DNA from 2 places in the Methylophaga thalassica genome. Region 1 is predicted to be linked to the other one. Evidence: riboswitches for the same ligand, from Rfam matches in the RefSeq annotation. Region 1 holds a riboswitch; the other holds the start of a gene.
The links. A riboswitch is a leader RNA that binds a small molecule or an ion and turns the genes downstream of it on or off. The one in region 1 is predicted to bind cyclic di-GMP.

Region 1 (8,116 bases):
GACGTTGTTTATATGCCGAGTTAGACCTAGATCAATGTCTACTTGATCGCATTATCGCTGAAAAATATGAAATGGCAGTTAGAGCAGGTATCACACCAATTATCTGTATTGGGGAAAGCCCTGACGAACATGCTGTTGGTCGTACCGAAGAAGTCGTGTTGCGATTACTCGATACTGTTATTGCGCATCAGGGCGTTGAAGGGCTCGCTCATACGGTTTTAGCATATGAACCGGTATGGGCTATCGGCACAGGCCGCTCAGCCACGCCAGAATGGGCGCAAGACGTACATAGCTTTATGCGTCAACGTGTAGCCAAACACGATAAAGAGATAGCAAAAAATATAAGAATACTTTACGGAGGCAGCATAAAAGGTAATAATGCTGCGCCATTGTTTCTACAACCTGATATTGATGGTGGACTTATCGGCGGCGGATCACTCGACGCCGATGAATTTGTTAAAATATGTCAGGCCGCAGTTTTAAAATTAGGTTAACAACACATGCACGCGATTATTCTCACAGTTCATATTATTGCCTGTCTTTTACTGATTGGATTTGTTCTGATTCAGCACGGCAAAGGCGCTGATGCAGGTGCTGCATTTGGTGGTGGCGGTGGTGGTGCCTCAGGTAGTCTGTTCGGCAGTCAGGGTTCAGCTTCATTTTTAAGCCGTGCAAGTGCGATCTTAGCGACTATCTTTTTCATCACAAGTCTGACACTAGCTTATTTTTCTGTGGATACACCAGGGAAAGCACAAAGTGTGACTGAGTCTGTGCCAACAACAGAACAAAAAGTCGATAAAACACCTGCAGATTTGCCGGAATTACCGTAGAATACGCAACCTTGATTACCCTTGCCGACGTGGTGGAATTGGTAGACACGCTATCTTGAGGGGGTAGTGCCTTCGGGTGTGCCGGTTCGACTCCGGCCGTCGGTACCAAATTAAAGAGCCTGACTAATGTCAGGCTTTTTTTTTGCCTATGGACTTTAGTAAAAACAACGAAATAATAAATTTTACATCAAGGGGCTAGGAATAATTAGTGAAGTCGGTAATATCTATCTCAATATATTACTTACTTAGAGAAGGAATTTTTCGTTATGGAAAATATTGTTTGGCATAAACACAAGCTAGAAAAGTTAGATCGATCAAAACAAAAAAAACAAAAGCCCTGTATTTTATGGTTTACAGGCCTAAGTGGTGCTGGTAAATCCACGGTTGCAGATGCTGTAGAACAAAAGCTATTTGAGCTGGGACATCACACTTATTTACTTGATGGTGATAATGTCAGACATGGTCTGAATAAGGATCTGGGATTTTCTGATGCCGATCGTGTTGAGAATATTAGACGAATTGGGGAAATGGCTAAGCTATTTGCTGATGCTGGCCTGATTGTCATGAGTGCTTTTATCTCACCGTTTCGCAGCGATAGGCAATTGGTTCGTGACCTTGTTGAAGAAAAAGAGTTTGTTGAGGTTTATATATCTACTCCTCTCAGCACGTGTGAAAAACGTGATCCTAAAGGTCTCTACAAAAAAGCCAGAAGTGGACAGATAAAAAATTTTACAGGAATTGATTCCGATTACGAAGTGCCACATCATCCTGAAATAGCACTGAATACAGCTGAACTTAATGTAAATGAGTGTGTTGATAGAGTTATTTCCTACTTAAAACAAAACGAGATTATTTAAATCTAATGACAAATTTTGATGTTTTTAACGGCGATGCTGACGGTATTTGTGCGTTAGTTCAATTGAGACTAGCTAATCCAATTCGGTCTGAACTAATCACAGGAGTTAAACGCGATATAAAATTACTGAGTAGGGTCGATGTAGAAAAAGCCTCTCAAGTAACAGTGTTAGATATCTCAATGCAGAAAAATCATGATGCACTGCTAAATCTGCTATCACATGATGTTGATGTGTTTTATGCCGATCATCACAACCCAGGAGATCAAATCAGTCATCCTCGCTTAGAGGCACTGATTGATATGCATCCCAACAAATGCACAGCGTTGATAATCAATGAGTACCTAAACAATGCCTATGAACTATGGGCAATAACAGCGGCTTTTGGTGACAATCTTGCCAAAGTTGCTGAAGATTATGCAAATAAAATTCAGCTTGATGAAAGTAACATAATCAAACTCAAAACCCTGGGGCAGCATATTAATTACAATGGCTATGGTGCCAGTATTGATGATTTATTTTTCGCACCTGATGAGTTGTATAGATGTTGTGTTAACTACCACTCACCACTAGATTTTATTGATGACAATGCTGAGATAATTGAAACTCTGAACTCAGGCTACAACTCTGATTTGGCACAGGCCAAACAACAAAAGCTCAGCTATGAAAATGAGACGGTGGGAGTCATCACACTACCTGATGATAAATGGGCAAGACGTATTAGTGGTACCTATAGTAATTATTTAAGCAATCAGTATCCCTCGCGAGCACATTTAATTCTCACTGAAATACCTGATTCATCTGCTTATGTGGTAAGCATAAGAGCACCCAAAATACGTCAAGAAGGAGCTGATTATATTGCAGGTCAATTTGACACTGGGGGAGGTAGAAAAGCTGCTGCAGGTATTAACTGCTTGAAAGAAGATGAGTTGCCTAAATTAATCTCTGTTCTTGAAAGCTATTATAAGAGCGAAGCGAATTAATCCCGCATCATTTATACTTAAGGTATAGATGTTACTTAATATCAATAAATACTAATAAGGTAAAAAGGAACAAATGGCTCAAGGCAGGATAAGACAGTATGATGCAAAAATTAATGCGATATCACGCCTGATTGATAGTGGCATTATCCTGCTTACCTTTTTAGCCTTATTTGATATTTTTAAGGCGGGATGGGATGTCCTTTATATATGGAGTCTCTTATTCGCTATTCTATTGTTTAACTTTTTTGCCGAATCTCAAGATGCTTATCGTTCATGGCGAGGCACTGCATTGAGAGAAGAAGTTTCGGCAGTTATGTTTTCATGGTTTACCAGTGTTTTCATTCTGGTAATGATTGATATCTTTTTCATTCACTCTGGTAGTTATCTGGATAGCTTTGTTTTTTTATGGTTTTTATTGACGCCAATTGAATTAATTTCCTGGCATGCCATTGTGAGAACATCGTTGGCAATTCTCCGGGCTCGCGGAGTCAACACCAGAAACGTTGCTATCGTTGGTGAAACAACTTTGGGAAAACGTCTGGAGCGTGCATTTAATGAAATGGACTGGTCAGGATTCAGGCTGGTAGGTTATTACGATGACCGCTCACAAAAACGTGTCGAAACGGAACCTAACTTAGTCGTCACCAACAAAAACGTGGGTGATTTCAATCAGCTGATTGAGGACTGTAAAGCAGGTAAAGTGGATACGGTGTATATCACTCTTGCTATGTCAGCAGAGCATAGAATACGGCATATAACCGAGCTATTGGCAGACAGCACCGCCTCAGTATACTTAGTACCAGACTTGTTCACGTTCAATCTTCTTAATTCACGTTGGGTGGATTATCAGGGCATTACGGCTATTTCAGTTTATGAAACGCCCTTTGCTGGTATCGATAGTATATTGAAACGATTAGAGGATATTATCCTCAGCTCCATTATTCTGATGATTATCGCTATACCCATGTTGATTATTGCAGCTGGGGTGAAGTTCACATCTAAAGGACCTGTATTTTTCAAACAGACCCGTTATGGTGTGGATGGTGAAAAAATTAAAGTATGGAAATTCCGTACAATGACTGTCACGGAAGATGGTGAAAAAGTCACGCAAGCTCAGAAGAATGACAGCCGAATTACGCCTTTTGGTGGTTTCCTGCGTAGAACCTCACTTGACGAGCTTCCACAATTTTTTAACTCTCTGGGTGGGTCGATGTCCATCGTTGGACCACGGCCACACGCTGTAGCGCATAATGAGCAATATCGCGCACAGATTCAGGGATATATGCTGAGGCATAAAGTTAAGCCGGGCATTACCGGACTAGCACAAATAAATGGTTTTAGAGGTGAAACAGATACATTGGATAAAATGCAGGGACGTGTGCATTATGATCTCAAATATATTCAGAACTGGTCGCTATTACTAGATCTTGAGATTATTTTTTTAACGCTGTTCAAAGGGTTTGTCGGTAAAAATGCCTATTAATTGCCCGTTTAGTTTTAATTAGTAATGTTACTTACTAAATATACTTGTTACTTACCTTGAGACACAGTATTATATACATACTGTTAAGGTATCGGTGTAAAGCATATACACTAGATAATACTAGTTATCATAAGTATCTTAATAGCAATCAGAACAATAGACATCAACGGTGATGGCTTTGTAGCAAGATCATATCTGGTCTTACACAATGTCGACGTGTTTGATGTTGTGTAATTAAAGCCAAACTCGTCGTGAGGCGGGGTCGGAAAGCCACAGATCTTTAATGCTATATTTTAAAGATGGCTGGGTTGCATTGCTTGTTTTTTCGAATTCTTATGCATAAGGAAATTATTATGAAAAAAGCGATGCTATTTATCGTAGCTTTATTGTTTTCAGTAAGTGTTAACGCCGCGACGTTATCTCTGACTGAAGCTGGTTCAACTAACGCAAGTCAAAGTGTTGATTTATCTGGCAGCTCAGTTGTTTTAGCTGGTGGTACTGTCTCTAAGAAAAGTACTTGGAGTTCAGCGTTCTCATTAACTACTGACACAGATACACCTGTTGTAATCGCATGGTCATTTAACCCTGCAATTAAAGGTGCAACATTAGTTTTTGCTACATTGGGTGACACTGTGTCATATGCAATTACTGAAGACTTCAGCTTCACAGCTATGTTGACAGCAGGTACTAGCTACATCCTGAGTATCATTGATGCGACATCAGGCGTAGTTAAATATGACGTTTCAGTATCTGCAGTACCTGTTCCAGCCGCATTATTCTTGTTTGCCCCTGCTTTATTAGGCTTTTTGGGTCTGCGTAGAAAAACAGCTGTTGCAGCATAAAAACAATGTTTTTGATAAAAAAGGGAGCTTAGGCTCCCTTTTTTATATTCATTAGCGAATTGATTTTAAATTCCAATAGCAAAATTGTACCAAGGTACAATAGACACGGGTGGACAATGCTCCATATCATTCACTCATCTGACAAAGTCAGATAGGTGATTATCATATCTTATGGATATGGTAATTTAACAAAAGCCAAACTCGTCGTGAGGCGGGGTCGGAAAGCCACAGATCTTTAATTTAAAGATGGCTGGGTTGCATTGCTTGTTTTTTCAACTTATGCATAAGGAAGTTTATTATGAAAAAGGCGATGCTATTTTTAGTAGCTCTCATGTTTTCGGTTGGTGTCAATGCCGCCACATTAACTCTTACTGGTATCGGATCAAGTGGCGCAACACAATCTGTTGATGTAAATAACAACAGTACTGTACTCGCTGGTGGTACTGTAGGTGAGGTTGGTAACTGGTATTCACAATTTGATCTTACCTCTGATACAGCTACCAACGTGAAAATTGAATGGTCTTTCAATCCATTCACAGCTTTAACAGGCGCAACAGTAAAATTCGGAGAAATCACCGGCCCTAACGGTAGTTACTTACCAGGTGCACAAACCTTTGTTATCACTGGTGATTTTAGTTTCACTGCATTTTTAGCTGCGAACGTTTTCTACGGTTTAGATATTATTGATGCAGCCTCTAACATCTTAAAATACGATGTGTCAGTATCTGCTGTACCAGTACCAGCAGCATTATTCTTGTTTGCTCCTGCCTTATTAGGTTTCTTGGGGCTTAGAAGAAAATCAGCAGTTGCTGCATAAGAATTAAGATTTAAGTTAACAGTAACTTAACTGTCACAAATTGAAAGGGAGCAAAAGCTCCCTTTTTTTTTGAAAAATAGAGTGTTAATATCAAAATTGAATGTCATTTATAGATAAGGATTTTCCTCATGCCAAAACGCTTCATTTTATTCTGTATTGTCTTCGTTTCACTGTTTTCTTCATCCGTATTTGCTGCCGAACGTTATTTGTTAAATTCAGGAGACGTTTTAGACATTTCTGTATGGAATGAAGAATCTTTGCAAAAACAAGTAACGGTTTTACCTGATGGTGTTATTACCTTTCCACTAGCAGGGGAAGTTGTCGCTAAAGATAAAACGGTGGCAGAGGTAGAAGAAGAATTAACTAAAAAACTCAACGAATACTTGGCTGATCCGGTTGTTACAGTTTCTGTCACTAATGTTGAAGGCAATAGGGTCCATATTTTAGGAAAAGTACTTAACCCAGGTTCATTTGTGATGAATCAACCTTTAGATGCCATGCAAGCTCTGAGTTTAGCGGGTGGATTATCGCCTTACGCAGAAGAGAACAATATTATTGTGCTTCGTAGAGATGGAACTAAGCAACAAGTTCTGCCCGTAAAATACGCTGAGATAAAAAAAGGTAAAGAATTGAAGACAAACATCACTCTAGAGAGTGGTGATGTGATGATTGTTCCTTAGCTTGTGGTTGTGGCAGATATTTAATGAAAAGAACTTTATCTCTAGCAATATTATTATCGGTAGTCGGGCAAGGATATGCTGCGGAATGGGGGATTGACTTTAATGCTGACCCTGGATTTAAATACGACGATAACGAATTACTCAGGGAAAATAAAAAGGGTGATTTCAGTTTAAATATTACCCCGACATTATCTCTTTCAAGAACGTTAGAAAACTCTAAGTCACAGATTAATATGGGGTATCGAGTCAGTCGATATGATAAGTTAAGTGAATTAGATAAAGAAAACCCATTCTTCGGTTTTTCGACATCTTACTCAACCGAGCGAAGTTCATATGGACTCAATCTCAATTATGCTGAAAGGGAGTCTCGCTCAATTGCTGAGGACGATACAGCTGATTTCAGTAATACATCGACAACCACCACTAAATCATTGTCTCCAAGCTATAGCTATAGATTGACTGAATTGGATACAGTCAATACCAGTATTTCATATCAAAAGAGAACACAGTCAGCATCAAGTAGTGGATTGTCTACAGGTAATACAAATTTGACTGATAACGAGACAAAGAGTCTAAATTTAGCTTGGCAACACCAGTATTCTGAACGATTAAGTGGAGGGGTTTCTCTTGGCTATGTTAATTATCAGGCTGAATCAGATACTTTAGATAATGAGTACGACTCATATACGGCTGGATTCACTTCAACATATCAACTAGACGAGCTATGGACACTTAACGGACTTATTGGGGCACGTTATCTAGATAGTCAAAATAACTCTTCTACTGGCATCTCCACAACTAGTAATAGTAGTGGACTAAATTACTCAATCAGTGCTACAAAAAAAGGTCAGTTGGATTCTATAACTCTATCTGCAAGTCGTTCTTTACTTCCATCAAGTGAAGGTGATGTGAATGAGCAGGATGCATATACATTCACATATAGTAGAGATTTGACTGAAAAGCTCAAAGCCAACTTATCAACAAGTTATCGTGAGTACACAAGTGCTGACGACCTTAATAGCAACACTACTAAATATATTGATTTCTCACCTAGTTTAAGGTGGAAGTTATATGAACAATGGTCATTTGTTTTTGGCTATCGTTATCGGAGTATTGATGAGTCTGAGGGGAGAAATGTTAACAGTAACGCTGTCACATTTAATGTTGACTATAACTGGGATGGAATCCATTATTCTCGCTAATTATCAACTTAAAACTAATTACATCAGCTAAGAGCAAATAATCAATGGAAGAAGAAGTAAAAGGCTTAGGAGATTACCTTAATATCCTATGGCGAAGAAAGTACTGGATAATTATCCCTGCCGTATTGCTAGCTATTGCAACAGTCTTAGTAGTTTATTCCCTGCCAGCGACCTATAAGTCAGAAGGCACGATTCTTATTGAGTCTCAGGAAATTCCAAATGATCTAGTTCGTTCAACAGTGACGAGTTATGCTGATCAACGTATCGAAGTTATTAAGCAGCGACTCATGACGACATCAAGAGTCATGGAGATGATTAGGAAATATAATCTTTATCGAGAGGAAAGACAAAAAGCGACGGCGACATCAGCTTTAGTTGCACTTTTCAAATCTAATGTTAGCGTGGATTTAGTTCAAGCTAATGTT
Region 2 (8,116 bases), on a different contig from region 1:
TTATTTTCTGAAGCATGGAAATTGATCATCAATCATGAGTCGGCCAAATATGCTTCAGCCATCATGCAAGGCCAGCCACATCCGCTGAAAGCCGTGTTGTTACCAGAAGGATTTGAAACCCGAAGCGTGGTTGATCAGTTTTTCGAAGATCACCAGATATTTACCAGCAAAATAACAGAAGTAAATACCATTTCCTTTATCCTGGATCTGGTTGAAAACGGCATGGCATTCAGCATTTTACCGGAGGCTTTTTCGCGGCTAAATACCTCTGCTAAACGTCGTGAATACGACTTAAGCCCCGCCCCCAAAGAACGACAAATTGGTCTGTTTACCGTCAAAGATCGACTGCGTAAAAAAAGTGTCGAACATTTCTGCACTTTAATCAGAAATCAATTGAAACAATAAAAAAACCCGGCATGAAAACCATGCCGGGTCGAGGTCATTTACTATGAGAATATAACCGCTTATAAGCTAAACACACTCAACACACCCCCCAGGTTTGTCCAGTTGGATAAAGCTCTATAAGCACCAACGGCACCTAAACCATCGGCATCATTTTCAAGTGATGGAATAGCCATACCAATACCAGCCCAACCACCAACACCAGACAAAATAGAAATATATTGCTTACCATCATGTTTGTAGGTGTTCACATTACCAATAATGCCCGAGGCGGTTTTAAAGCGCCAAAGCTCGCGACCTGATTGAGCATCTACTGCTTTTAAATAGCCTTCAAGCGTGCCATAAAAAACAACATCCGTAGCCGTCGCTAAAGCACCAGACCAGACTGAAAAACGCTCAGGATTAGACCAAACGATTTTACCTTCTCGGGCATCCCAGGCAATAAAGTTACCCATATTGGTGCCACCCGGTGCCGGATACATACTTAGCGTTGCCCCGACATAAGGCTGACCAGCAACGTATTCCACCTCAAATGGCTCATAATCCATACAAATATGGTTTGTCGGCACGTAGAAAAGTCCCGTCCGTGGTGAGTAGGCAGCAGGTTGCATATCTTTTGAACCCTGCGCTGCAGGACAAATACCGCTGGTGGTGACATCCGGCCCATTCTTCGCCGTTGAGTATTTTGCCACCCGATCATGCAAGCCTGTTTTTAAATTGACCCCGTTTGACCAGTTCACTGTCGGGTCATATTTTTCTGCCACTAACAATTCACCATTTGCCCGGTCCATCGTGTAGGCAAACCCATTACGGTCAAAATGCACCAGCGTTTTTCTTTGTTTGCCTTTGACTTTTTGATCCACCAAAATATTTTCATTGATACCGTCATAGTCCCATTCGTCAAACGGTGTCATCTGATAGACCCATTTTGCCATGCCCGTATCAAGATCACGGCCGAAAATTGACATGGTCCATTTGTTATCACCTGGACGTTGAACTGGGTTCCAGGTAGATGGATTCGCCGTCGCGTAGTAGAAGGTATCCAGGTCTGGATCGTAAGAATACCAACCCCAAGTCGTTCCACCACCAATTTTCCACTGATCACCCTGCCAGCTATTTAACGATGAATTTTTTCCTACTGGTTTTAACATTGACGTGGTTTTATCAGGATCAATCAGCATATCTTCATCCGGTCCAGTGCTATAAGCCTTGTATTTCACATTGCCATCCAGGTCATAGGCCTGGACATAACCACGTACCCCAAATTCACCACCGGAAATACCGACAATCACTTTATCTTTAAAAACATGCGCCGCTGCAGTACTGGTGGCACCTTTTCTTGGGTCATCACGCTTATCTGACCACACCACTTTTCCGTCTTCAGCATTCAAAGCGACTAACGTGGTATCAGCCTGATTAAGAAAAATTTTGCCATCAGCATAAGACAAGCCACGATTGACTGTGTCGCAACACATGACGGGTACAGTTTCATCGTAATTTTGCTTGGGCTCATATTTCCATTTAATGGCGCCATCATTATTTAAGTCCAGCGCATAAACAATGTTTGGAAATGGCGTATGTAGGTACATCGTGCCATCAATAACTAAGGCATTACCTTCGTGTCCACGTAAAACACCGGTCGAGAATGACCAGGCCATGCCTAAATCTTTCACATTATCTTTATTAATCTGTGTCAGCTCAGAGTAACGTTGATTATTGTAATGACCCGCAGGCATGACCCAGTTATTAGGGTTTTCCTGCATTTGTTGAAGTTCGTCAGCAGCCACCAATGCTGGCGTGGCTGATAGCAAAGCAATAGAAAGTATTTTCAGCTTCATTTCTTTGTCCTTTTATCGTTGTTTTTGGCATGTTCGACATGCCATACAACTGTATAAAAGACCGTGAGACGGGTCATTTGGACAAAGGCTTGTTTAAGACTCAGAGAAACGCTGATCTGTTCTTATCTACTTTTCATTATCAAAAATGTGAATCATGAGTACATCAACTCAATATACCTAGTTAGTGGCTGAGCGTTAACACATCGATAATTACTGGCACCACAGAAATAGCCAATAACATTCCCATGCTCAGATTAATCAGTCGCATCGCTTTATTCGAATGAATAAAAGAACGTGAAGCATGACCAAGATATAACCATAACGAAAGACAAATCGCTGTGACCACTAAAAACATAACGGCCATCAATACAATATTTCCCCAACCTGAATCCAGCGAGGAGTAGGTCGTCACGGCACCAATGGCAATAATCCAGGCTTTGGGGTTTAACCATTGGAAAATCATTCCCCCCAACACAGACATCGGTTTTTGTTGAATACCGGTGTTGGAAGACGGTTTTTGGGTGGCGATCAACCAGGCCAGATAGAGTAAATAGACAATGCCAACAACTTTTAAAATCAGATGCAACACCGGGTATTGCTTAAACAGCGTGTTCAAGCCCATACCGATGGCCAGCAACATCAATGGAAAGCCAAAACACACCCCCAAATAAAACGGCAGGGTACGTTTAACCCCGTAGTGCAGCACCGAGTTTAGAATCATGATGTTATTCGGACCCGGCGTAATGGTGGAAGCAATTGCAAATAATAAAAACGCCGTTACATTCATACACTGATCTCAGGCATAAATAATAAATCTGTCACCCCGACATAGACACCTGCCTGGTTCAGTGCTGTGGTAATTTGTCCCCGATGATGGGTTTGATGGTTAAAAAAATGAATAATCGCCTGAGTGAAATCGACATTCTTTTCGGCAGCAGCTGCCAGACTCGTATAGACCAAGCGTTCTGGCAAAACTGTCTCCTCGAGTGAAGCTGCCCAATCAAGTATCTCCAGATCTAATTCATCACGCGCTTTTTTTAGCTCCGTGAACTCACTGTAAAGTTCCTGATCCAATGCCTTCAGATCAGCTGAAGGAATCTGACCTTTAAATCGGTCTAGCCACATCCGATCGCACAACAATAGATGGTTTAAGGTGCCATGAATGGATTTGAAAAACAGTCCACAGTCGGCCTTGCGATCCTGATCACTTAATTGACTGGCTGCCAGATAAACAGACTGGTTCATCCATTGGTTATAACGTGCCATTAACTCCGCATAAGTCGCGATATCCAACTTCATCACAAGCTCCTTCATTGAGAGCAAAGAAGAAAATTCTAAATCATTCCATCTTATTTTTTTCAATCAAAATCAGTGGCTAAGGCAAGTTTATGATGTCTTTTTTTGAAGGTTTTAGTAATAAAAGTGAAAATCATCCACCGGCAACTCATTGATTATGCAAGTACTTAACGATAGAACAAAAACGCGATTAAGACTGCATAGCAATAGCATAGTCAGAGTTTGTCTTATAGAAAAATGAGCCAAACACTCAGACTTTTGAAAGCCGATCCTATTTGATCCATAGCAGTTGTCAGCGAAGTAGCTACCTTACTGCGCCACCAACGTATCAGCCCGATAAAATGCACCTGCATTTTCACCCAAGACTTTCACTAGTTTGGGCAGTAATGCCGTCATGGTCTCCATCAATTGCCAGGGTGGATTGATGACATAGATGCCCGATGACGTCATACCACGTGTGGAAGCATCCGCATCCAACCCTAGTTCATAGCGTTGTATATGAGTAATGCCACTATTAATCAACTGTTTATCCAGTCGATTAATACGTGCCCTGTCGACCACCGGATACCAGATTGCATACGTACCCGTAGCAAACTTTTTATGGGCTTTCTCGACAGTATGAAACACCTCGTCGTAATCCGATTTGATCTCATAAGACGGGTCAATCAACACCAGTGCCCGACGTGACTCCGGCGGTAATAAACTCAGCAAACCTTTCAAGCCATCTTCTCGCCGTACACGAGCCTGCTTATATTGGCGCAGATTATTGGTCAGGAATACACTGTCTTCCGAATGCAACTCAAAACACCATGCCTGATCCTGAGCACGTAAATATTGCATCGCCAACATGGGTGAGCCAGGGTAAAACGTCAGGTCATTGCCATCATTCACCGTCTTCACTGCCGTCTGATACGCCGCCAACTCTGGCCAGTCCAGATGAAACACCTTCGTAATACCTTTCTGATATTCCTGATTTTTTCCAGCGTGGCCTGAGCGTAAATGATACAAGCCCGCCCCGGAATGGGTATCAATATAACTAAAGGCTTTTTCTTTTTTCACCATATGCTGAAGCAGTTCGATCAGCACAATATGTTTCAGCACATCAGCAAAATTACCCGCATGGAATGAATGACGATAACTTAACAAAGCAGAATCCTACGCAGGTTAATGAAGTTGTTCTGCAAATTATGCCTGTTGGTGGGGGAGTGCGTTGGAAAATGTTATGAGAGATTAGAAGCACATAAAAAATAGCTACCAACTCATCTTCGTCTGAGAAGAGATTTAGACAGTTTCAATAATAAAAGCCTTTAAATTTACTAATCATGACAATTACTTCAAAACCACTCTCTCCTCTCAATACTGTACTAAAGTACAATTTTTATTTTCTTTCCAACAACATAAACTACAATTGCTTCATTATTTTAATAGAGCCAAACTTGGTGTGAGCCAAGGACGGAAAGCTACAGGTCTTCCCCATGGAAAGATGGCTGGGTTGCATGACTTTATGGAAATAGCAATGAAAAAAGTACTAGCTGGTCTAGCAATTATTTTGGGGGTATCCGCACAAGCACACGCTGCAGGTGTCAATTTAGTATCAAACGGCTCATTCGAAAATCCTGATATTCAATCTGGCTCATGGACCATTCTTTATGATGGTGATTTAACCAACTGGGAAGCTGGTGAAGACGGTGTTGAAGTGCGTGATAACAAAGCAGGCACAGCCTATGATGGTGATCAGTTTGTTGAGCTGGATACGACTCACAACAGCAGCATCACACAAACTTTAGCAACAACGGCTGGCTCATCTTATGAGTTATCATTTGCTTATTCTGGTCGCATCAGCCAATCAGCTGATACAAATGCTATTTCTATATTCTGGAATGGTGTGATGGTTGACACCGTTACTGCTATCGGTGGCGCTCAACATGACTGGGTTGTTTACACGTTCTTAGTCGATGCTGTGGGTAATGATATTTTGACTTTCGCAGCCAATGGTCTTGATGACTCATTTGGTGGTAGCTTAGATGCTGTATCAGTGAGTGCTGTTCCAGTTCCAGCGGCAGCCTTCTTATTTGCTCCAGCATTACTTGGTTTTATGGGGTTACGCCGTAAAACTGCAAAAATAGCGTAATAAAGATTAGTTAACTTTCTAGTCTAGAAAAAACAAGCATTTAAGCCTCCAAAATATTTTTTGGAGGCTTTTTTTGCCTGGTTATTGCTGTTATATCAGTTCACTTATTAAAATATTACTATCGATTATCTGAGATCCCACTAAAACTCGATAGCATTCCAGTGATTGACTTTCATCCTGATGAACGAGCTTATTAACAAGCTACTTAATATTCATTCTTAAACAACCTGACCCGGTTTCGCCCATTTCTCTTAGCATCGTACATAGCAAAGTCAGCACAATTTAATAGCCCATCCTCTTCAGTACTATGCACAGGATAGAGCGCCACACCAATACTGGCTCCGACGCTGACAGTTAAATCCTCAAATGTCATGGGGCTTTGCAGTGTCTCCAAAACTTTCTCAGCAACGTGGATGGCGGCCTGTTCATCGCTGACTTTATGCAGCAATACGACAAACTCATCACCACCAAGTCTGGCGACGGAGTCAGGTTTACGGAGACAGCCACGGATTCGTTCGGCACACTGAATCAATACGGCATCCCCCACATCGTGTCCGTGGGTATCGTTAATCGGTTTGAACTCATCCAAATCGATAAACATTAAGGCTAACGCATATTTATCCCGTTCTGCCATGGTCATCGCTAAATGCAGCCGTTCTCTGAACAAGATTCGATTTGGCAACCCGGTCAGTGCATCGTGATGAGCAAGATGCTGAGCGTGTTCTTCCATGACTTTTCTATCGGTAATATCAAAAAACCAAGCCAAAATCATTTGCTTGCTGTGATATTCAATCTGAAGATAGGAGGCGATAACCCATTTCGTTGATTGCTGGCTATCAGGGAAGTAGAGTTCAACTAATTGGTTATTCACCTGCTGGCCATGTTCAATTAACTTCACCGTATCATCATATTCCAATTTATTCGCGTAATAACGTCGAAGCGTCACGCCTAAAGCTTCCTGATGTTTCTTTTCGATTAAAGAGGCATAACTTTTATTCGCAAATACCACTTCTTGTGTGTCGATATCAATGATCGATGCGGCGGTAGGGCTAAAGTCCAACATCATTCGCAAGCGTGATTCGCTTTCTAATGCTTTGATGCGTAGCTTTGCATTTTCCAGGAAGGTTTCACCTGATTTTTTAGCCGCCAGAAAAACAAATAATACAAACAGCACCAGTATGGCACTCATACCATATGTTATCGGTTCCCCTTGCTGAACAAGTATCAGAATATGTGGAATCATAGTGGGAAGAACTAAAGCCACCACCGATCTTCGGTCAACCGAGAGTGAAGCCATACCACCCGAAGCTATCCCGCCAATGGTAAAAGACAAAAATGCCTGATAGGCAATATTGTCTTGAGGCATCAGGATGACCCCACCTATTCCCCAGACAATGCCCGACATCAAAACACTGAAACGAAAGTACTGTAGCCATCGAGTCTGATTAAGTTCTGCTTTGTTATGATCTCTATGCCAGCACACCAACAAAATACATCGTGAGATCAAAACAATCACCAACACCCCGTACCAGCTCAAGGAGGTCAACAGTGACGTCACCGGGAGTTGAACAATAATCAGTATCAAACCCAGCGCGGCATTGATGGCGATAGAAAAAAAACTCGCCGTAAAAAGCAGTTTAAGTTTCTGTTCTAAAACGCTTTCAACGTAAACTGGTTGGTCAGATTTGCTCTGGCACATCTAACGACCTACACAGCTTTACTAGTACAAACGCATGTTTTACGTTTCACATTCACTCCCCCAGCATTTTATTTGGGTAAGTTTATCTTATACCCGTATGTAAACAGATGCCACAGATTCAATCACACTGTTTATCTCACTCTGAATCAAGGATGCATCTATTGATAGTAAACCCAGTTAATTGTGTTAGGCGTCCTATTTTGCTAGGGTGAAAATGACATCGGCGGTAAAGAAAATTCTTCAACAATAATGTATGTCTACCGCAATACCATTCATTAGTGATTATCACTCTACTCAACTCAGAGTTATCAAATAAGTCGTTTCACTCTTGTAATAGCGAGAAGTCTTCTTTAACTAATTCAAGGAAAAATACAATGACACTACAAAAAATAAACACAGAAAACACAACAAACGTTTCAAGTATTATCGCTGCCTCGCTGAAGCTCTCAGATGAAGAAGAAAAAGAAGCAGAAGAAACGCCTGAGGCGCCAAAGCCCTCAGAGGGAACATATCAACCAGACGATCCTGATGATAAAAAACAGAAAGATGCTGAAAAGGCACCGATTATGCCTCAACCACCTACACCACCGTAGTGGCAAAAGCCATTGTGGTATATGGGTTTAAAACCAAGATATCTAATATGTTAGTGGCAGTGATATAGCATATTCAGGGTCAGCGCCCAATAGCCTACTTCCCCTATTGTGGTACGGTCATTAGGCTATTCTCGATAGGTTATTAACCTGACCCTAA

Region 2: another riboswitch for cyclic di-GMP. It lies ahead of QQL60_RS11905 (DUF642 domain-containing protein); the one in region 1 lies ahead of QQL60_RS08605 (hypothetical protein).

The regions. Positions count from the first base shown of each region.
Region 1 is NZ_BSND01000005.1:298,080-306,195, reverse strand. Features, by position in the region: gene tpiA (triose-phosphate isomerase) at 1-494, shown strand, start outside; gene secG (preprotein translocase subunit SecG) at 501-830, shown strand; tRNA gene QQL60_RS08625 (tRNA-Leu) at 854-938, shown strand; gene cysC (adenylyl-sulfate kinase) at 1,097-1,687, shown strand; gene QQL60_RS08615 (DHH family phosphoesterase) at 1,693-2,667, shown strand; gene QQL60_RS08610 (undecaprenyl-phosphate glucose phosphotransferase) at 2,741-4,150, shown strand; cyclic di-GMP riboswitch class I at 4,380-4,466, shown strand; gene QQL60_RS08605 (hypothetical protein) at 4,504-4,992, shown strand; cyclic di-GMP riboswitch class I at 5,177-5,255, shown strand; gene QQL60_RS08600 (hypothetical protein) at 5,291-5,809, shown strand; gene QQL60_RS08595 (polysaccharide biosynthesis/export family protein) at 5,938-6,489, shown strand; gene QQL60_RS08590 (porin family protein) at 6,513-7,691, shown strand; gene QQL60_RS08585 (Wzz/FepE/Etk N-terminal domain-containing protein) at 7,736-8,116, shown strand, end outside.
Region 2 is NZ_BSND01000006.1:188,168-196,283, forward strand. Features, by position in the region: gene QQL60_RS11880 (LysR family transcriptional regulator) at 1-405, shown strand, start outside; gene QQL60_RS11885 (methanol/ethanol family PQQ-dependent dehydrogenase) at 465-2,240, opposite strand; gene QQL60_RS11890 (LysE family translocator) at 2,422-3,027, opposite strand; gene QQL60_RS11895 (DinB family protein) at 3,024-3,539, opposite strand; gene QQL60_RS11900 (23S rRNA (adenine(2030)-N(6))-methyltransferase RlmJ) at 3,846-4,682, opposite strand; cyclic di-GMP riboswitch class I at 4,956-5,036, shown strand; gene QQL60_RS11905 (DUF642 domain-containing protein) at 5,053-5,667, shown strand; gene QQL60_RS11910 (diguanylate cyclase domain-containing protein) at 5,873-7,366, opposite strand; gene QQL60_RS11915 (hypothetical protein) at 7,741-7,959, shown strand.